Regions from separate parts of the Pseudodesulfovibrio methanolicus genome, predicted to be linked through region 3. Evidence: predicted binding sites of a transcription regulator. Region 3 holds the regulator's gene; each other region holds the start of a gene.
The links. The regulator sigma-54, encoded in region 3, starts transcription at its own class of promoters, with help from an activator protein. The targets are predictions, from matches to a motif close to CTGGCACGGNNNNTGCTT.
Positions count from the first base shown of each region.

Region 1: the regulator sigma-54 is predicted to act here: its motif matches at 2,409-2,426, upstream of V8V93_RS16910 (LeuA family protein).
Region 2: the regulator sigma-54 is predicted to act here: its motif matches at 2,473-2,490, upstream of V8V93_RS14525 (PEP-CTERM sorting domain-containing protein).
Region 4: the regulator sigma-54 is predicted to act here: its motif matches at 2,306-2,323, upstream of nifJ (pyruvate:ferredoxin (flavodoxin) oxidoreductase).

Region 1 is NZ_CP146609.1:3,592,926-3,597,898, forward strand. It holds gene nifD (nitrogenase molybdenum-iron protein alpha chain) at 1-411, opposite strand, end outside; gene V8V93_RS16895 (P-II family nitrogen regulator) at 434-808, opposite strand; gene V8V93_RS16900 (P-II family nitrogen regulator) at 808-1,161, opposite strand; gene nifH (nitrogenase iron protein) at 1,318-2,148, opposite strand; gene V8V93_RS16910 (LeuA family protein) at 2,472-3,566, shown strand; gene V8V93_RS16915 (hypothetical protein) at 3,576-3,704, shown strand; gene V8V93_RS16920 (hypothetical protein) at 3,920-4,774, shown strand; gene V8V93_RS16925 (dual specificity protein phosphatase family protein) at 4,781-4,973, opposite strand, start outside.
Region 2 is NZ_CP146609.1:3,025,741-3,030,713, reverse strand. It holds gene V8V93_RS14535 (hypothetical protein) at 2-439, opposite strand; gene V8V93_RS14530 (OmpP1/FadL family transporter) at 722-1,942, shown strand; gene V8V93_RS14525 (PEP-CTERM sorting domain-containing protein) at 2,058-2,306, opposite strand; gene V8V93_RS14520 (energy-coupling factor ABC transporter ATP-binding protein) at 2,667-3,410, shown strand; gene V8V93_RS14515 (cobalt transporter) at 3,407-4,117, shown strand; gene V8V93_RS14510 (rhodanese-like domain-containing protein) at 4,215-4,973, shown strand, end outside.
Region 3 is NZ_CP146609.1:2,629,772-2,634,744, forward strand. It holds gene rapZ (RNase adapter RapZ) at 1-662, opposite strand, end outside; gene V8V93_RS12515 (PTS sugar transporter subunit IIA) at 681-1,130, opposite strand; gene hpf (ribosome hibernation-promoting factor, HPF/YfiA family) at 1,133-1,675, opposite strand; gene rpoN (RNA polymerase factor sigma-54) at 1,712-3,121, opposite strand; gene lptB (LPS export ABC transporter ATP-binding protein) at 3,361-4,086, opposite strand; gene V8V93_RS12535 (LptA/OstA family protein) at 4,087-4,923, opposite strand; gene lptC (LPS export ABC transporter periplasmic protein LptC) at 4,928-4,973, opposite strand, start outside.
Region 4 is NZ_CP146609.1:3,147,246-3,152,218, forward strand. It holds gene V8V93_RS15060 (hybrid sensor histidine kinase/response regulator) at 1-54, shown strand, start outside; gene V8V93_RS15065 (sigma-54-dependent transcriptional regulator) at 56-1,495, shown strand; gene V8V93_RS15070 (DNA-3-methyladenine glycosylase I) at 1,504-2,067, shown strand; gene nifJ (pyruvate:ferredoxin (flavodoxin) oxidoreductase) at 2,403-4,973, shown strand, end outside.

The DNA.
Region 1 (4,973 bases), 960 kb from region 3:
GGCCGCGGCGAGCTTCTTCTCACCGCCGAAGATGATGTCCTGGTCCTGCATGTCCGTGGAGAAACAGTAGGGCATGTAGTTCACGCCGTCCGAGCTCGCATCGGTCTGGTTGCGACGGGTGAGCCAGGAGTAGAATCCGCAGCCGATGGGGCCGTGGGTGATGTTCAGGATGTCGCGGGTCGGGCCCATGATAACGCCCTTGCAGCCCGCGTAGGTGCATCCGCGCATGGTGATGATGCCGGGGATGGTCCGGACGTTCGCCAGAATCTCGGGCGGCGCCTCGGCTTCCGTGGCTTCGTTGATCAATATCTGCTTGGCGCGCTTCCGGGCCACCTTGGGAGGATACTTCTTCAGAAGTTCTTCCTTGATGTCGGTAGGCATGAGCTGCACCACTTTCTTGGTCTTGGCCATTCTCAATACTCCTTACTATCGGCTAGGCTATGGCCTTTGCACCGGTTTCAGCGGTTCTGACGCGGACGGCATCGCCCACGGGAAGAACAAAGATCTTGCCGTCGCCCGGCTTGCCGGTCTTGTTGGCGGCGATGACGGCTTCGATGATGTCGTCGACCATGTCATCGGGGACCACTACCGTTACCATGCGCTTGGGATACAGCTTTCCTTTCTCGCCGAGCACTGCGGCGGCTTCCTCGTAGCCGCTCTCAGCGCCTTCGACGACGGCCGAGTTGACGAACCCCTTGCCTCGGCCCTCCGCCGCGTGGGCGAAGAAGGCGTCGACGCCGGCCGCGGTCAGGGCGGCCTTGGTCTGGTTCATCATGTTCATGCGCACGACTGCGATGACTTCCTTCATTAGGCGGCCTCCTCGCTGGCTGCGGCGGTCTCGTTCACGCCGGAGCTGATGGTGTAGACGTCCTCGACGTCGGAGACGAAGATCTTGCCGTCGCCGAACGCGCCCTTGGTGCCGGAGCGGGCGGCGTCCATGATGGTGGTGATCACGAAGTCCTTGTCCGCGGCGTTGACGACGCACATGAGCATGGTCTTGGGGATCTCGTCATAGGTGACCTCGCCGATCTTGATGCCGCGCTGCTTGCCGCGACCGGCCACGGAATATTTGGTGACGGCGGGGAAGCCGTTGTCCATCAGGGCGGCCAGGACAGTATCCGCCTTCTCGGGCCGCACAATTGCTCGTACCATGATCATCATTTTTGCTCTCTCCTATCTCTTCGTTATTAAAGGACTTTAATTGTTTTTTGTTTTCACATCCGCCATGTTTTTGGGCTGGTTGTCCCCTGTAGGCACGGAATTCTCTCGAATTCCGCGCCTGCCGGGGCCGCCGACCGGGCGAAATGTGGGGGAGAACTAGGCGGCTTCCATGATGCCGTAGTCCATGAGCAGTTGTTCCAGGTCTTCAATCTCGAGCGGGGTCGGGATGGTGAACATCTCGTTTTCGTCGATGGCCTTGGCCAGACCGCGGTATTCGTTGGCCTGCGGCACGGAGCCATCCCATTCAATGACGGTTTTGCGGTTGATCTCGGCGCGCTGCACGTCGTTGTCGCGGGGCACGAAGTAGATCATCTGGGTGCCCAGCTTGGCGGCCAGCTCGGTGATCAGTTCGGCTTCGCGGTCGGTGTTGCGGGAGTTGCAGATCAGGCCGCCCAGACGGACGCCGCCGGATTCCGCGTACTTCATGATGCCCTTGCAGATGTTGTTGGCCGCGTACATGGCCATCATCTCGCCGGAGCAGACGATGTAGATCTCCTGGGCCTTGCCGTCGCGGATAGGCATGGCGAAGCCGCCGCAGACAACGTCGCCGAGGACGTCGTAGAAGGCGTAGTCCAGACCCTCGGACTCCTCGTAGGCGCCGAGCGACTCAAGCATGTTGATGGAAGTGATGATGCCGCGACCGGCGCAACCGACACCGGGTTCCGGGCCGCCGGACTCAACACACCAGGTGCCGCCGAAACCGGGCTTGCGGATATCTTCGAGTTCCACGTCCTCGCCTTCTTCGCGAAGGGTGTCGAGCACGGACTTCTGCGCCAGGCCGCCGAGCAGGAGACGGGTGGAGTCGGCCTTGGGGTCGCAGCCGACGACCATGACCTTGCGGCCCATCTCGGCCAGACCGGCAACAGTGTTCTGCGTGGTGGTGGACTTTCCGATTCCGCCCTTTCCGTAAATTGCTACTTTCCTCATGATTTCTCCTCCATGGGTTTGTTTGCGTCGATGAAGCCCTTAAGGCAAGCGCCGTGCCAAACCCGCAACGACATTATAACAAGCTGTTTTCAAAGGAAAAACCAATATGACCACAACAGTGTAGCTTCCTACGAAAAGTGTAGGTTCGCACCACGAACGCAGACACAAGTGTCGCAACCTACAAAAGCGTAGGCAAATCTCTATCTTTTTCGTCAACAAATTTATGTAATGATATCGATATGATATACAAATAATGAGAATTGGCATCCTTCCTGCTCATGGAGAGGCAGCATCACCGCAACAATACTACAAGGACAAACCACATGTTGATCGACACCACACTCAGAGAAGGCGCACAGCTCTTCGGGGCCTACTTCTCCATGGAGGCGCGGAAGCGAATCGTCAGCGGCCTCCTGTCCATCGGCGTGGACGAGATCGAGCTCGGCTGGGTTGGCCAGGAGGGGCTGGACGAACTTATACAGAGTATGGGCAAGCGGCGCGGCCGCAGCGCCCTGTCCGCATGGTCGCCCTGCCGCGAGGCGGACATCCGCAAGGCCGCGTGCCTTGGGATCGACCGCATCAACATCGGCCTGCCCGTGTCAGACCTGCATATCGAAAACCGACTCGGGACCGACCGCGAGGGGCTTCTGGAACGCCTGGCCCGCACCGTGCTCGCGGCTCGGATCCTGGGCATGGAATATGTTTCCGTCGGCTTGGAGGACCTCTCCAGGGCCGATCCGGACTTCGCCCTGAAGGTGGCCGGACTGGCGCAGGACGTGGGCGCGTCCCGCGTGCGCCTGTCCGATTCACTGGGGCTGCTGACCCCGCCCAGGACGGCGGAACTGGTCACGATCTTCAAGAAGGAACTGGACATCGACCTGGCCGTGCACTGTCACGACGACTTCGGCATGGCCACGGGCAATGCGGTCACCGCCCTGTCGAGCGGCGCGGACTTCGCCGACGTCAGCCTGCTCGGCATCGGCGAACGGTCCGGCATCGCGGCCACCGAGGAGCTGGCCGCCTACCTGACACTCAAGGAGAACAGCCATGCGTACAAAGTTGAAGACCTTTGCGACCTCTGCCATTTCGTTTCTCAAGCTGCCGGGGTGCCGATTCCCCGAACCAAGGCGATCGCGGGCAAGGACATTTTCGCTTGCGAGTCCGGCCTTCACGCGCACGCCCTCAGCAAGTCGCCTGAGCTTTTCGAGCCCTTCGACCCCGGTCGCATCGGGGCGAACCGGATGGTCGCGGTTGGCGGAAAAAGTGGGCGAGCGGCGGTCGCCAACGCCCTTGCGGACCACGGCCTCGAACTTCCGGAGCAGGGCCTCCCGGCCCTTGTCGATGAAGTAAGAAAGCTGGCCTGGGAGCTGGAACGCCCCCTGACCGACAACGAACTCTCGAAGCTCGTCAAGAACTAGGAGGTCCCCGTGTTCAAGAAATTCCTGTACATCTGCCTGTGGCTCTGCGTCCTGTCCGGCACGGCCACCACGGCCACGCCGCCGAACGCCGCCCCCGCGGCCGCCGGGATCCAGGCCCGGACCACCCTCAACCCCTAGGGCCGGCATGGATTTTACGGTGCTTGCGATCACCGGCAAGCCGGCCCTGGCGGTCACGCCCCAGCCGCGCTGCCCGTGCTTGCCGCCCGTCAGCTACGCGATCCTGCTTTTCATCGGACGCCACGGCCTGGCCGGACGCCCCGCACACTCAAGTATTCCGGACGGCCGCCAATCCCGGCACCGCCCCGCCTTTCAAGACTCCAGGAGAGGTTTTCATGCAGACCATATCCACGCAGTACGGTGATTTGATTCCCCAATACACGGACGACAACCTCAGGAAACGGGAGATCCTGCCCGTGGAATACCACGCCTCGGGTACGGTCAAATCCGTCCCCCTGGAGAAGCAGACCCTGTTCTCCACTTCGGCCGGCGACATCCCGGGCGAATTGATTTCCTTCCACGAAAACGGGACCATCAACCGCATCTTCCCCCTGAACGGCAAGCTGTCGGGCTACTGGAGCCAGGATGACGAGGCCGGGCTGGCCAAGCCGCTCACCCTGACCACGCCCATCGGCCTGGTCCGGGCCAAGGTCCTGAGCGTCAGCTTCTACGACAACCGCAACCTGCGCAGCCTGACCCTGTGGCCGGGCGAGACTCTGTCCGTGCCCACCCCGGTCGGACCCGTGGAGGCGCGCATCGGGGTCAGCTTCACCCCGGAGGGCAAAGTCCGCTCGCTGGAACCGGCCAAACCCGTCACCGTGCCCACCCGTGCGGGCGAGATGACCGCGTACGACCCGGACGCCGTGGGCGTGAACGGGGACGCCAATTCGCTGGTGTTCGATGAGGACGGGAAGGTCCGCCAGGTGATCACCACCCTGACCAAGCTGACCGTGGTGCACCCGGACGGGCACACCCACTGCCATATCCCGGAGACCCGGGAGAGCCTGTGCAGCGAGGCGGAGCAGGAGGTGGTGCCCATGACCGTGACCTTCAGCGAGGACGAAGTGAGCGTCTCCACCGACCCGGACGTCGCGCCCCTGGTCCTGCCCAGGGAGGGACACGTTTTCTTTGCCGAGCCCCACCTGCCGCAACTGGCCAACCCCTTCGTGGAGTTGCACTGCTCGGTCTAGGCCTGGCTATTCAAGCCCCTGCCGCATCATGAACCGGAAGATGGTCTCCACGAACTTGCCGGAGACCACGTCCGGCAGGGCGAAGCGCGGCATGTCGCCAGACGCCATGGAACCGGTGTAGGCGAACCATATCTCCGAGGATATCTTGTTCAGGGCCGGATTGATCATGGTCCCCCACATACCCCCGGCGTCGTGCTGG
Region 2 (4,973 bases), 400 kb from region 3:
GTCAGGGCCTGTCGGACGCCCTTTCGGCCATCCGGCTCAGGATGGGCGTGACGAACTCGTCCGGCAGGGCGCCGCAGGCCGCGCCGAGGTAGGCGCCGACAATGGAGCCGATGACCAGGTTGGACCCGTCCGGGCTGACCGCCACCTGGAACAGGGTGCCCACCAATGTGCCCAGGACCCCCCCCATAAGCCAGCCGTCGTTGTTCACCCCCCGGTAGGGTTTCATGCCCCGCCAGGTGCGGCAACAATCCTTCAGGAAAAAACCGGTAAACCCGCCGAGAAAGGCCCCCAGCAGGGTCAGCAGCATGCCCGGAAACGCGGTATGCAGGGTGAAGCCGTACCGGACCGATCCTTCGATGACGCCCGCGAGGCCGCCGATGGCCAGCAGGCCGTGGAAGCTCTTCTCCTTGGCGTCCGGCCGGGGAATGAATTCCTTCATGTGTCCTCCCGCGCCGGGAAATATCTTCCGCATCCCGGCGTCTGTCCTGTCTCTTGCCAGATTCATGCCGCTGTCCAGGCCTTTTTTGCCCCGTCGTGAAATACCTTAAACAGCTGTTTGAAAAGACTTTTCAGTTTTACATTTTTTACCCCGTCATGAATGCATTGGCAGTTTGTGCAAATAGTAACGCAATGTTTCCGGGACGGGATGGAACCGCCGCATCTGGGAGGGTGCTGGAGGCATTGGAAGAACGCTGCCGCGTGCGGCAACGAAGGGGGAAGGATGAAACGCGCATCCGCATGTTTTGTGTTGAGTTTTCTGGTCTGCCTGCTGGCGACCGCGTCCGTGGTCCAGGCAGGCGGTTTTGCGTTGTACGAGTGGGGCAACCGCGCCTTGGGCATGGGCACGGCCAACTACGCCACCGGTGATGATGCCTCGGTCATCGCCTACAACCCGGCGCTGATGACCAAGCTCGATGGCACCACCAATCTCTACGGCGGCGTCACCGCGGTCTCGCCCAACTCCGACGTGTATATCAATGGACAGAAGAACCAGACCCAGAATCAGATTTTCGGTGTCCCGCATGCCTTTGCGACCCGCAAGCTCAACGACGACTGGACGATCGGAGTGGGCGTGTTCACCCGCTTTGGCCTGGGCACCAACTACGACAACAATTGGGCAGGCAGGACGCTGGTCAAGGATGCCCTGCTGGAAACCTTTTCCTTAAATCCGAGCGTCGCCTACAAGGTCAACGACAAGCTGTCCATTGCGGGCGGCGTGGAGGTCATCAAAGGCCGCTTCATCGTTCACAAGGATATCCCTGTCGCGGCCCTCGGCGGAAACGTCAAGACCGACGTGTCCGACACCGCCCTGGCCTTCAACCTTGCCCTGGCGTACGACGTCAACGACATGTTGACCGTTGGGCTTACCTACCGCTCCCCCGTGCATTTCGAAGGCCAGGGGAGTGTCGAGGTGGCCAACGCCGGCTTTTACGCCAACGGCAAGGGCGATTGCACCATGACCGCCGATTTCCCGGCCAGCTACACCGTGGGGGTCGGCCTGACGCCCCTGGATGACCTGACCGTCGAGTTCGACGTCGTCTACACCCAGTGGGAGCAGTTTGACCGCATCGAGTTCGATTTCACCGGCTCCGGGCTGCCCGACAATAATCAGGATTTCAACTACAAGTCCACCTGGCGCTTCCAATTGGGGGCGGAATACCGGTTCACCGACGAGTTCGCCCTGCGCGCCGGATACGTCTACGACCAGACTCCGATCCGCCATGAGTACTGTTCGCCCATGCTGCCCGCCAACGACCGCCAGATGTTCACGCTGGGCGCGGGCTACAAGTGGGACGACTGGACCCTGGACGTGGCCGGCATGTACATCATCACCAAGGAGCGCACGGGCCTGTCCATGACCGACAAAGCCAGTACCTTCGACGTGGACTTCAAGCATGGCCGGACCTGGGGTGTCGGCACCTCCATCGGCTACAGCTTCTAGATCGGCACCGGTTTGAAAGTACAAGGCCCCTGCTTCGGCAGGGGCCTTTTGTTTGGCTCATGGCATGGTTTCCCCCGGGCGGTGCGCCCGCCGGGTTCGCTGTCGGCTCCGTCGTTCAGCCGCGCCGCCGCTTGAGAAGCCCGAATCCGGCCAGGCCCGTGAAGCCCGCCGGCAGCAGGGCTACGGTGGGGGGCTCGGGCGCGGGAGTGGCAACGGGTTCATTGTAGGTGAAGTCGTCCATCACCAACAGGGCCCCCGCGCCGCCTTCGTTGGCGGCGTAATCGGTGCCGCCGGAGGCGGACAGGACCAGGGTGTCGATTCCCTCGAAATTGAAGGAGAACAGGTTGGCGGACAACGTGTCCACGACGACCGAGGCGTCGTAGAGCAGGGAACCGCCGAAAAGCCCCCTAACGGTGATGTTCAGGCCGGAGCTCCAGGCGGCTGGTGAGGTGCGCTGTTGAAAGTGAATGGGGAGGCCTCGCTGCGGGGTATGCTGAGATCCATTGCATAGCCGTTGTATGCGGAGTAGTGCGGACTGACCGTGCCGGTCGGGCCGGGCAGCGGAGCATGATCGGCCTCTTGCCGTGGCCCCTATGCCGCGAAGAGAGCCGTTCGGGGCGGTTCGTGCCGACCACCCCTTGAGTTTCTGGCGCGGCGGCATGGCTCGCGACGCCATGGTTGACAGGCTTCCGCTAAATGTTGATGAGTTGGCAGTGAGGAACACATGATAGAATTCAATACCGTTACATTCGCTTATCCCTCCGGGGACGAGGTCCTGTGCGGAGTTTCCCTGGCCGTGAAACAGGGCGGCCTGCTCGGGCTGGCCGGCGCCAACGGCAGCGGCAAGTCCACCCTGCTCGCCCTGATGGCCGGATTGTACGCCCCCACCGGGGGAGGGCTGGAAGTGGCCGGACGGTCCAGTCCCGGGCACGAGGGGGACATTCGTTCCATTTGCCGGTTGGTCATGCAGGACGCGGATCTGCAGATTCTCGGTGCCACGGTGGAGGAGGATTTGCTCCTGGGCCGAGGGCGGGGCGAAGCGGCGACGACCGAGGCCCGAGCCATGGCCGAACGGTTCAGCCTCTTGAAATATTGGGACCGCCCGGTACAGACTCTGTCCTGGGGTACCAAGCGCAAGCTCTGTCTGGCCGCAGCCCTCCTGGACCGGCCGCGGGTACTGCTCCTGGACGAACCGTTCAGCGGCCTGGACTATCCCGGCGTGCGCGAGATGCGCGCTCTGATCCGGGCCAACCGGGAGGCCGGGTTGACTCAGGTCGTCTCCAGCCACGACCTGGAGAGTTTCATCGACCTGGTGGACGGGCTGGCCGTGCTCGACAACGGCGAGCTGGTCCTGAACGGTCCGGCAGAGACCGTCCTGGACCACGTGGCCGAGCACGCTGTGCGCCCGCCGGGTTCCTGGACCGCATGCCGGACCATCGTGCCGTGGGACGAAGGGGGGCGCCGATGATCGGCGTGGCCGGACTGGTCCGGGCCCTGGATCCGCGCCTCAAGCTGGCAGCCGCGCTGCTGATCGGCCCCTTTCTGTGGAAGGTTCCCGTGTTGGCAGCCACCGCCTGCGCCGCATTCCTGCTGGTTCTGGACCGGGCCCTGGCCGCCGGGCAGCCGGGCGGCGGCAAGATGGTCCGCAGCCTGCTTTCCTTCGTCTTCTTCTGGGTGGCGGCCAAGCTCGTCCTGGACGGCCTCTCCGGTGTGCCGGTGGAGGCCATGGCCCGGGACGCGGGCCAATTGGGCGTGCGGTTGGTGGCCCTGGTCTTGCTCGGCCTGGGCTTGGCCCTGTCCTCCTCTGCCCGCGCCCTAGGGTTGGCCGTGGCCTGGGCGCTGCGGCCGTTTTTGGGCCGGAAGCGGGCGTGGCGCATCGCCCTGTCCCTTTCCCTGATGGTCCACTTCCTGCCTGTCTGCCTGTCCACCCTGTCGGGCGTGCGCGAGGTGGTCGCCCGGCGCTTCCCCAAGGCGGGGTTCTTCCGGCGCATGCGCATGATCCCCCAGGCCGTGATCCGCAATCTCGGGCAGAAGACCTGGAACCAGACCCTGGCCGTGGCCTGTCGCGGCCTGGACCGGGCCGGGGCCTGGGAGCCGGACTTCGCCTGGTCCGTCCGGGATTGGTTGGGCTCCGCCTTCGTGCTCGCGGCCGCCGGGGCCATGTTTTTCCTCTAGTCCTTCCCGACCCGTATTGACGGAATGCGCCGTCCCTCCTACTGTTTGCTAAAAAGGGCAGCTTTGCCCGTCAGACCGCAATTTCCAGGGGGAAATCATGTCCACCATCACCCAGATGACGCCGGATGAGGCCCGCAAGTTCATGGAAGGCAGCAAACCGGACTCCTACACGCTCCTCGATGTCAGGCAGGAAGTGGAATACGAGCAGGACCATATTCCGGGGGCCAGGCTGGTGCCCCTGTCCGAGTTGCCCGACAGGTTCGACGAATTGGACAAGGAGCGCCCCCTGCTGGTTTATTGCGCCTCGGGCGGCCGGTCCATGGCCGCCGCCGGACTCCTGCAGGGCCAGGGGTTCGAGGACGTCAACAACCTGGTAGGCGGCATCTCCGCCTGGGAAGGCGAGGGCGCTTTCGGCCCCATGGAACTGGGCATGATCGCCTTCACCGGGGCCGAGAGCCCGGCCGAGGTCATTCTCAAGGCCTACGCCATGGAGAACGTGCTCCAGGTCTTCTACGTGCAGCGCGCGGACATGGCCGAGACCACGGAGCGCATCGAGCTGTTCATGCGTCTGGCCGGATTCGAGGATAAGCACAAGGACGTCCTGTACGAGTTGTACACCCGCACCGCCGAAGAGGTCATGAGCCGTGACGAGTTCGAGGAAATGGCCCTGCGCAACGCCTCGGACATGGCCGAGGGCGGGGTGCCGGTCAGCGAGTTCATGGACCGTTTCCCCGGCGCGTTCGACGATGACCGCGGCGTGTTGGAACTGGCCTCCATGGTCGAGGCCCAGGCCCTGGACTACTATCTGCGCTGCGCCCTGCGCGCCGAGAGCGACGACACGCGGAACGTGCTTCAG
Region 3 (4,973 bases):
AGGACATAGTCGGAGACCTCCTTGTCCAGGCCGGACATGGGGCGCAGGGACTTGTCGAAATAGGGATTGGGCAGGAAACGGAGGTCGAAGACCAGATCGGCCTCGGACGGGACGCCGTACTTGAAGCCGAAGGTGATGATGTGCACCCGCATGCCCATGCCCACTTCCTCGAGGGACGACCATTTGGTCTGGATGACCCGGCGCAGATCGTGGATGGAATAGTCCGTGGTGTCCAGGACCAGGACCGCCTCTTGCCGCACCGGTTCCAGGAGTTTCTTTTCCATCTCCAGGGCCTGTTCGAGGCCGAGGTTGCGGGATTCCAGCGGATGTGGCCTGCGCGTGGTGGCGTAGCGGCGGACCAACTCGGCCATCTTGGCTTCGAGAAACAGGACCTGCGGGGTGATGCCGAGTTCGGCGAACCCTTCCAAGGCCTTGCCCCAGCCGTCCACGAACTCGAACTGACGCAGGTCCATGCCGAGCGCCAGGCCGCGATACTTGGTGTCGAAGGAGAGGATGAGGTCGGCCAGCTTGGGCGACATCTCGGAGGGCAGCCCGTCGATGCAGAAGAACCCCAGGTCTTCGAAGACCCGGATGGCGGTGCTCTTGCCGGATCCGGAGAGCCCGGTGACGATCACTACGGGGAAGGGGTTGGTCGAGGTCAACGGAGTCCGCCCATGAGGTTATACGACCTTGAGAAGGGCCCAAAGGGCTTCGAGATCATCGGCCGACAGGAACGCCTTGCGGAATTCCTCGTCCTTGAGAAGACGGGAGATCTGGGCCAGGACGCGCAGGTGCATACCCGCCACCTGTTCCGGGGCGAGTACCAGGAAAAATATGGTGCACGGGCTGTGGTCGAGCGCCTCGAACTCCACGCCCTTGCGGCTGCGGCCCACGACCACGATGACCTTTTCCAGGTCTTCGAGCTTGCCGTGGGGGATGGCGATGCCGTCCCCTATGCCGGTGGAGCCGAGTCCTTCACGATCGAGAAGGACTCGGACCGCGCGGTCCGTGTCCATCTCTGGATATTGCTCGCCCAAGGGGGCGACGAGTTCCTTCAGTACGTCCGACTTCGTCTCGGACTCGAGTTCGGGAAGGATCAGTTCCTTCGCCAGATAATCACTGAGTTTCATGCTTAGTTTCCGGGGTCGATAAGGCCGTAATCGCCGTTCTTTCTCTTGTATATCACGTTGACGCCGTCGGTCTCCGCGTTGAGGAAGACCAGGAATTCATTGTCACGGGCATCGAGCTGCATGGCGGCCTCGTCCACGGACATGGGCTTGGGCTCGTATGCATCGGTGCCGACGATGGTGGGAGACGAACCGGGGGCGATGTCCTCGTAGGACAGGTAGTTCATCTGGACCATTTTATTGGGACGCGCCTGTCTGGGGCGGTTCTTCATCTTTTCACGCATCTTGCGAAGCTGGGCTTCCAGCTTGTCCAGGACCATGTCGATGGTGGAGTACATGTCTTCCGAGTCTTCATAGGCCGAGATATGGATGCGATCCGAATTCAGGATCACGTCCGCCTTGTGGCGGAACTTGTCGACCAGCAGGTTGACCTGGAGATCGGCCTCCGCGTCGGGAACGTATTTCGCTACCTTTTCAAAACGCTTTTCCGCGTACCCCTTGAGGTGATCGGAAGGATCGAAGTTCTTGAAAGTGAAGCTGATGTTCATACGCTGCCTCCTGGTTGAGAGTGCTTCAAGCAGAATCTAGAAGTACTGCTTACGTTTTGAAGACGAAGGAATGCCCATGGCCGAGCGGTATTTGGCGACCGTACGCCGGGCGATGTTCACTTCCAGCTTTTCCTGGAGGATTTCGCCGATTCGCTCGTCGCTGAGCGGTTTCTTCGTGTCTTCGTCTGCGATCATTTGCTTGATGAGCGCCTTGACGCTCTCCGAGCCCACCTGGGAACCGTCGTTCAGGTCCAGGGCCGAGTTGAAGAAGAACTTCAACTCGAAAATGCCGTGCGGCGTTGAAACGTACTTATTGGTCGTAATCCGGCTCACGGTGGATTCGTGCATTTCGATGTCCTCCGCCACCTCCTTGAGGATCAGGGGTTTGAGCTTTGTCACGCCCTCCTCGAAGAATGCCCGTTGGAAGCCGACAATGCTCTCAACTACTTTATACAGGGTTCGCTGCCGCTGGTACAGACTTTTCATCAACCATGCGGCGGAACGCATCTTTTCCTGAAAATACTCCTTCTCCTTGTCGGCCGCCCCCTTCATGGAATCCATGTAGAAGGTGTTCATCTGCAACCTCGGCATGCCGTCCTCGTTGAGGATGATGACGAAGTCGTCGCCGTACTTGTAGACGAACACGTCCGGACTGACGTAATGCGGCTCGGTGCTGGAAAAATTGGCACCCGGCATGGGATCGAGCGTCTGCATCAGATCCAGGTACGCCTTGAGATCGTCCATGGATATCTTGAATTTGCGCGCCAGAGGCTTGTAGCGGTTCTTTTCCAGATCCTCCAGGTGATCGCTCACCAGGGAGACCAGGATCGGATCGTCGTATCCGAGGACTTCCATCTGGACCAACAGGCACTCCTGCGGGGTGCGGGCCCCCACGCCGACCGGGTCCAGATGCCGGATACGGTTCAGGACGGACTCGACCTCTTCATCGGAGGCCTGGACCATAGCGGTCAGTTCCTCCATGGAGGCCTGAAGATAGCCGTTGGAATCGAGGTTGCCGAGGATGACATCGCCGATGGCCAGTTCGTGCTCGGTGAAATTGGACAAACGCATCTGCCAGTTCAGATGTCCCTCCAACGAGGGCTTGGAGGCCAGGCGGGCTTCCAAGGACATGCCCTCCTCGGGCATCTCCATGTCGCGGGACAGGGCTTGCTTGGAGGTGGAGGAAAATTCGCCGAGGTAGTTCTCCCAGTCCGCGTTGCGGACCAGTTCCTCTTCGGCCTGGGATTCGGTCAGCACTTCCGGCTTGTCGGGGACCTCGGTGTCGGTCTCGGTTTCGTCAAGGAAAGGATTCTCCAACAATTCCTGCTGCACCGTCTCCAGCAGTTCAAGCCGCGACAATTGCAGCAGCTTGATGGCCTGCTGCAACTGGGGCGTCATGACCAGTTGCTGTGAGAGCTTGAGCTGTTGCCGAAGTTCCAATCCCATGATTCGTTACTCGCTTGAGGTTGTGCTTATCGGTTGCCGGATAAAGAAACTTTTTTTCGACCGCCAGATATTTTTTCCGGTTCAACTATGTCATAGCGGATTAAAGGATGCAACACAATTGTGCTAACATCCTGTTTCTATTAATAATTAATCAAATATGTTCTGGTATGAAAAAAGTGTACCAACCTTTGGGGACGGTGTAAATCGGGAAAGCGGAAAAAAAGACGGGAGGGGGCGGCTTACAACCGAAAATCCTCGCCCAGGTATATCTGCCGGGCGCGGCTGGACTTGACGATCTCGGAAGGAGCCCCTTCCAGGATGATCGTGCCTTCGTATACCAGATAGGCTCGGTCGCAGATATTCAGGGTTTCCCTGACGTTGTGGTCGGAGATGAGGATGCCGATTTCCATGGACTTGAGCACGGAGATGATCTCCTGGATGTCGATGACCGCGATGGGATCAATGCCCGCGAAGGGCTCGTCCAGCAGAATGAATTGGGGATCGAGGATGAGCGCCCGGGCGATCTCCAGCCTGCGCCGCTCGCCGCCGGACAGGAACATGGCCGCCTGATCCGCCAGCTTGGTGATGGTGAACATCTCCAGGAGTTCATCGGCCCTGGCCCGTTGTTGCCGCGAGGTCAGGGAGGTCTGTTCGAGGATGATCTCCAGGTTCTGGCGCACGGTCAACTTCTTGAAGATGGAGCTCTCCTGGGGCAGATAACTCACCCCCATGCGGGCTCGCTCATGCAGGGGTTTGCCCGTGAGCACGCGACCGCCCAGGGAAACCTCCCCGGTGTTGGGCTGGACGATGCCCACAAGCATGTAGAACGTGGTCGTCTTGCCCGCGCCGTTGGGGCCGAGCAGGCCGACCACCTCGCGGGCGTCGAGTTTGATGTTGATACCGTGCACGACCTCTTTCTGGCCGTACCGCTTGGACAGGTTCGTTGCGCGCAGACCCTCGGCCATCTACTGCACCTTCAGGTTGCCGGGGGTCATGAACACGGCCTTGACGCGTTGCTTGCCGCCGATGACCTCGGACCGGTCATCCTTGATGTGGAAGTTGATGACTTCGCCGGTCAGAGAGTTGGGGCCGTCCTGGAGCTTGGGATTCTGTTCCATCTTGAGAAGCTGCGGGCCCACCAGGTAGGTCAGCATGCCGCAGGTTCCCTCTGTGGTCCCCTTCTTGGCCCGCACGTTGCCTTCGGCCACGATGCGGTCCACACTGTCGGCGGAGAATTTCTTGTCGGTACTGGACGCGAGATAGGCCGAGAGCTTGTCGGCCCACAGAGTCAGCTCGCCGTGGGTGGCGATCACGTGGCCCACGAAGGAAATGACCTTGCCGGTCTCGTCGTAGGTCATGCGGTCGGAGGTGATCTTCACCGGCATGCGGCTCGGGTCCACGCCCACCGGGATGGGCGCGGGCGGCGTTTCGGCCACCTGGGCCTTGACCTCGCCCTCACCGGAATCCTTCCGGGGCGCGGCGACGGGTTTCGCCTCGGCCTTCCCGGCTTTAACCACCTTGAGATACTTGGCGTTGGCGTAGCCGACGGCCTTGGCCGGGTCGCGGTCCTTCTCACCCAGTTCGAACACGGCCAGCCAGCCGTTCTTGGGGAAGTCGGTCCGGACCCGCTGCCCCTTGGCCAGGGTGACCACGTGCTCGGCGCCGGGTTCGGGAGCCTTGCGGACATTGAGGTTGACCGTGGCCTCGCGCACCTCGCCCCAATCCTGGGCCAAGGCCCGGACCGGAACCAGCAGCAGGGCCAGCACCAGCAGTATTCCCGTATGGCGAACCGTTTTCAGCAACGTATCATTCCTTGTTATCTTGCAAAGGACTCCTTCCCAGTCCTTTGGGG
Region 4 (4,973 bases), 520 kb from region 3:
GATTTGTCCCGAGCCATCAACACGGTGTTGAGCAACCAAAAACAAGGGGAGTGACGTGGCGGAGATACTGATCATAGATGACGACCTCGACGTCTGCGAGACCATGGAGAGCCTGATCACCAGGCTGACCCATGAGTGCACCTCCGCTCATACCCTGGACTCCGGGCTGCGGTTGATGCACAAGAGGGCCTTCGACGTGATCTTTCTGGACGTCCGGCTGCCCGACGGCAACGGGCTCGACATCCTGCCCGACATCATGGCCCTCCCCGACCCGCCCGAGGTCATTATCCTGACCGGCAAGGGCGACCCGGACGGCGCGGAGTTGGCCATCCGCGGCGGGGTCTGGGACTACCTGCTCAAGCCGTCCAGCATTCGCGAAATCTCCCTGACCCTGGGCCGGGCGCTCAAGTATCACGAGGAGAAGCGCGGCCGGGACGGCGACCGCGGCCTGGAACTGAACGGCGTGGTCGGCGACAGCCCGATCATCAAAGTCAGCTTCAACCTCCTGTCCCAGGCGGCCCGGTCCGAGACCAACGTGCTCATCACCGGCGAGACCGGCACGGGCAAGGAGCTGTTCGCCTCCACCATCCACGCCAATTCCAAGCGCAAGTCCGGCAACTTCGTGGTCGTGGACTGCGCCGGGCTGACCGAATCCCTGCTGGAGTCCACCCTGTACGGCCACCGCAAGGGGGCCTTCACCGGGGCCCAGAGCGACCGCATCGGGCTGGTCAAGCTGGCCGACGGCGGAACCCTGTTCCTGGATGAGGTGGGCGAGATGCCGCTGTCCATGCAGAAGGCCTTTTTGCGCGTCCTGCAGGAACGGACCTTCCGGCCGGTGGGTGACACCCGCGAGCAGACCAGCGACTTCCGGCTGGTGGCCGCCACCAACCGGGACCTGGACGAAATGGTCGAAAAGGGAACATTCCGGTCGGACCTGCTGTATCGTCTCAAGACAATGCACATCCACCTGCCGCCGCTCAGGGACCGCCCCGAGGACATCAAGGCCCTGTGCACCTACCGGGTCAGCCAACTCTGCCGTCAGTACGGCATGCCGACCAAATCCTTCGGCTCGGACTTCAACCCGGCCCTGGAGAGCTACGACTGGCCCGGCAACGTGCGCGAGCTGTTCAACATCCTGGAACGGGCCGTGGTCACCTCGGGCAACGAGAAAACCCTCTACGCCATGCACCTGCCGCGCGAACTGCGCATCCAGATCGCCAAGGCCCAGATCGAACGCATGACCAATGCGGCGCCCGAAGAGGAGCCCCCCGCGCCCTACGCGCAGCCTGTCCAAAAAATCGGACAGGACATCTTCGAGGACATCTTCGAGCAGGAGCTGCCCACCCTGCGGGACTTCAAGAGCACCGCCGAGAAGGTCTACCTGGGCGAACTCATCCGCCAGTGCGACGGCGACCTTCCCCACATTCTCGAGGTCTCCAAGCTCTCCCGTTCCCACTTCTACGGCCTGCTCAAGAAGTACGGCCTGTCCCTCTAGGAGCCCCCATGGCCGACTTCGATTCCTATTGCGACTTCTGCGCCGTCCGCGACAAGGACGACGTGGACCGCGTCTACCACGACACCCGGTACGGGTTTCCCATCACCGACGACACCGAGCTCTTCGCCCTGTTGGTCATGGAGATCAACCAGGCCGGGCTGAGCTGGCGGACGATCCTCAACAAGGAACAAAATTTCCGCAGCGCGTACGACGGGTTCGATATCCCCACCGTGGCCGCGTACGGCGAATCGGACCGCGCCCGGCTCCTGGACGACGCGGGGATCATCCGAAACCGCCTCAAGGTCAACGCCGCCATCCACAACGCGAACGCCATCCTCGACCTGCAACGGGAGCACGGCTCGTTCAAGAACTGGTTGGACGCCCACCATCCCCTGGACAAGGCGGACTGGGTCAAGCTTTTCAAAAAGCGCTTCAAATTCGTGGGCGGTGAAATCGTGGGCGAATTTCTCATGAGTTCCGGCTACCTGAAAGGAGCGCACGTGGAGTCCTGTCCGGTCCACGAAAAGATCCTCAAGGCCGGACCGGCCTGGGCCGGAGCCACCGCACGGTGACCCCTGAATAAGCCCGTATTCCGGCATATCCCGGCCTGTCCTTTTTTTTGGACAGGCACTTTTTTGGCCCCATCCCGCCAGCCTCGGACAAAAAGAGTCCATGGTCCGGGACATTATCATGTCCAGAACGTGCATTCCGTCCTATTTTTCAGACTGCCCGCATTGCCGGAATCGCTTCCCTTCGAGCGACTATACCCATAACTAGTTGCAATTCCGGTTGATTTAAATTTTCACAAAGTTGGCACGGTTGTTGAGTAAGCCCTGTGTCTTCAAATGAACGGGTCCGCTCGGCGGACGCCAATAATTCAGACGACCACCAATAGGAGAAGAATCGAATGTCCAAGATGAAAACGATGGATGGCAACACCGCCGCCGCATGGGTGGCCTATGCCATGAGTGAAACCGCCGCCATCTACCCCATCACGCCCTCGTCCACCATGGGCGAGATCGCCGATGAATGGGCCGCGCAAGGCCGCAAGAATATTTTCGGGCAGACCGTCGAGGTCCGCCAGTTGCAGTCCGAGGCCGGTGCCGCGGGCGCCGTGCACGGCGGCCTGGCCGGCGGCGCGCTGACCACGACTTTCACCGCCTCCCAGGGCCTGCTCCTGATGATCCCGAACATGTACAAGATCGCGGGCGAACTGCTGCCCTGCGTCTTCCACGTGTCGGCCCGCGCCCTCGCGGCCCACGCCCTGTCCATCTTCGGTGACCACCAGGACGTCATGGCCTGCCGCCAGACCGGCTTCGCCATGCTCGCCGCCGCCTCCGTCCAGGAGGTCATGGACCTCTCCCTGGTGGCCCACCTGTCCACCATCGAGGCCAGCGTGCCCTTCGTCTCCTTCTTCGACGGTTTCCGGACCTCCCACGAGATCCAGAAGATCGAGACCATCGACTACGACGACATGAAGCCCCTGCTGAACATGGACAAGGTGGCCGCCTTCCGCAAGCGCGCCATGAACCCGGAACACCCGGACGTTCGCGGCACCGCCCAGAACCCGGACATCTATTTCCAGGGCCGTGAAGCCTCCAACTCCCACTATGAGGTCATCCCGGCCATCGTCGAGGAGTACATGGCCAAGGTCTCCGCCCTCACCGGCCGCGACTACAAGCCCTTCGACTACGTGGGCGCCGCCGACGCCGAGCGCGTGATCATCTCCATGGGCTCCTCCTGCGAGACCATCGAGGAAGTGGTCAACCGCCTGGTCGCCGAGGGCGAAAAGGTCGGCCTGATCAAAGTCCGACTGTATCGCCCGTTCTCGGCCAAGCATTTCCTGGCCGTGCTGCCCGAAACCGCCAAGTACGTGTCCGTGCTCGACCGCACCAAAGAGCCGGGCGCCCTGGGCGATCCGCTGTACCAGGACATCAGCACCGTGTTCCTGGAACAGGGCAACGGCCCCGTCCTCACCGCCGGCCGCTACGGGCTGGGCTCCAAGGAGTTCACCCCCGCCATGGCCAAGGCGGTGTTCGACAACATGGCGGCGGACGCCCCCAAGCTCCACTTCACCGTGGGCATCGAGGACGACGTCACCAATGCCTCCCTCGTCACGACCGGGACCCTGGACACCACCCCTGAAGGCACCGTCCAGTGCAAGTTCTGGGGTCTCGGTTCTGACGGGACGGTGGGCGCCAACAAGCAGGCCATCAAGATCATCGGCGACAATACCGACATGTATGCACAGGGCTACTTCGCCTACGACTCCAAGAAGTCCGGCGGCATCACCATCTCCCACCTGCGCTTCGGTGACGAACCCATCCAGTCCACCTACCTGGTCACCGCGGCCGACTACGTGGCCTGTCACAACCCGAGCTACGTGCACCTGTACGACGTGCTCGACGGCATCAAGGACGGCGGCACCTTCGTGCTGAACTGCGCCTGGACCGCCGAGCAGATGGACAAGGAGCTGCCCGCCTCCATGCGCCGCACCATCGCGGAAAAGAACCTCAAGTTCTACACCGTGGACGCGGTCAAGATCGCCGGCGAAGTGGGCCTGGGCGGACGCATCAACATGGTCATGCAGACCGCCTTCTTCAAGCTGGCCGACGTCATCCCGTTCGACCAGGCCGTCGCCCTGCTCAAGGGCGGCATCGAAGCCGCCTACGGCAAGAAGGGCCCGAAGATCGTCGAGATGAACTGCGCCGCCGTGGACAAGGCCTCCGACGCCATCGTCGAGATCCCGGTCCCGGCCGCCTGGGCGACCCTGGCGGACGACGTCAAGGCCGACGTCGACGAGCCCGATTACGTCAAGAACATCATGCGCCCGGTCCTGGCCCAGAAGGGCGACGACCTGCCGGTCTCCGTCTTCTCCGAGGACGGCACCGTGCCGCTGGCCACCTCCAAGTACGAGAAGCGCGGCGTGGCCATCAAGGTCCCCGAGTGGATCATGGAAAACTGCATCCAGTGCAACCAGTGCGCCTTTGTCTGCCCGCACTCCGCCCTGCGCCCGGTGCTGGTGACCGAGGACGAGATGAAGAACGCCCCGGCCGCCTTCGCCACCCAGGACGCCAAAGGCAAGGACGTCAAGGGACTCAAGTACCGCATGCAGGTCAACACCATGGACTGCCTGGGCTGCGGCAACTGCGCCGACATCTGCCCGGCCAAGGAAAAGGCGCTGGTCATGAAGCCCATCGCCACCCAGACCGAAGAGCAGGTGCCCAACTTCGACTTCACCGAGACCGTGTCCTACAAGGACGCCTTCAAGCGTGATTCCGTCAAGGGCTCCCAGTTCAAGCAGTCCCTCATGGAATTCTCCGGCGCCTGCGCCGGTTGCGGCGAGACCCCGTACGTCAAGGTGCTGACCCAGCTCTTCGGCGAGCGCATGATCATCGCCAACGCCACGGGCTGCTCCTCCATCTGGGGCGCCTCCGCTCCCTCGACCCCCTACTGCACCAACCGCGACGGCTTCGGC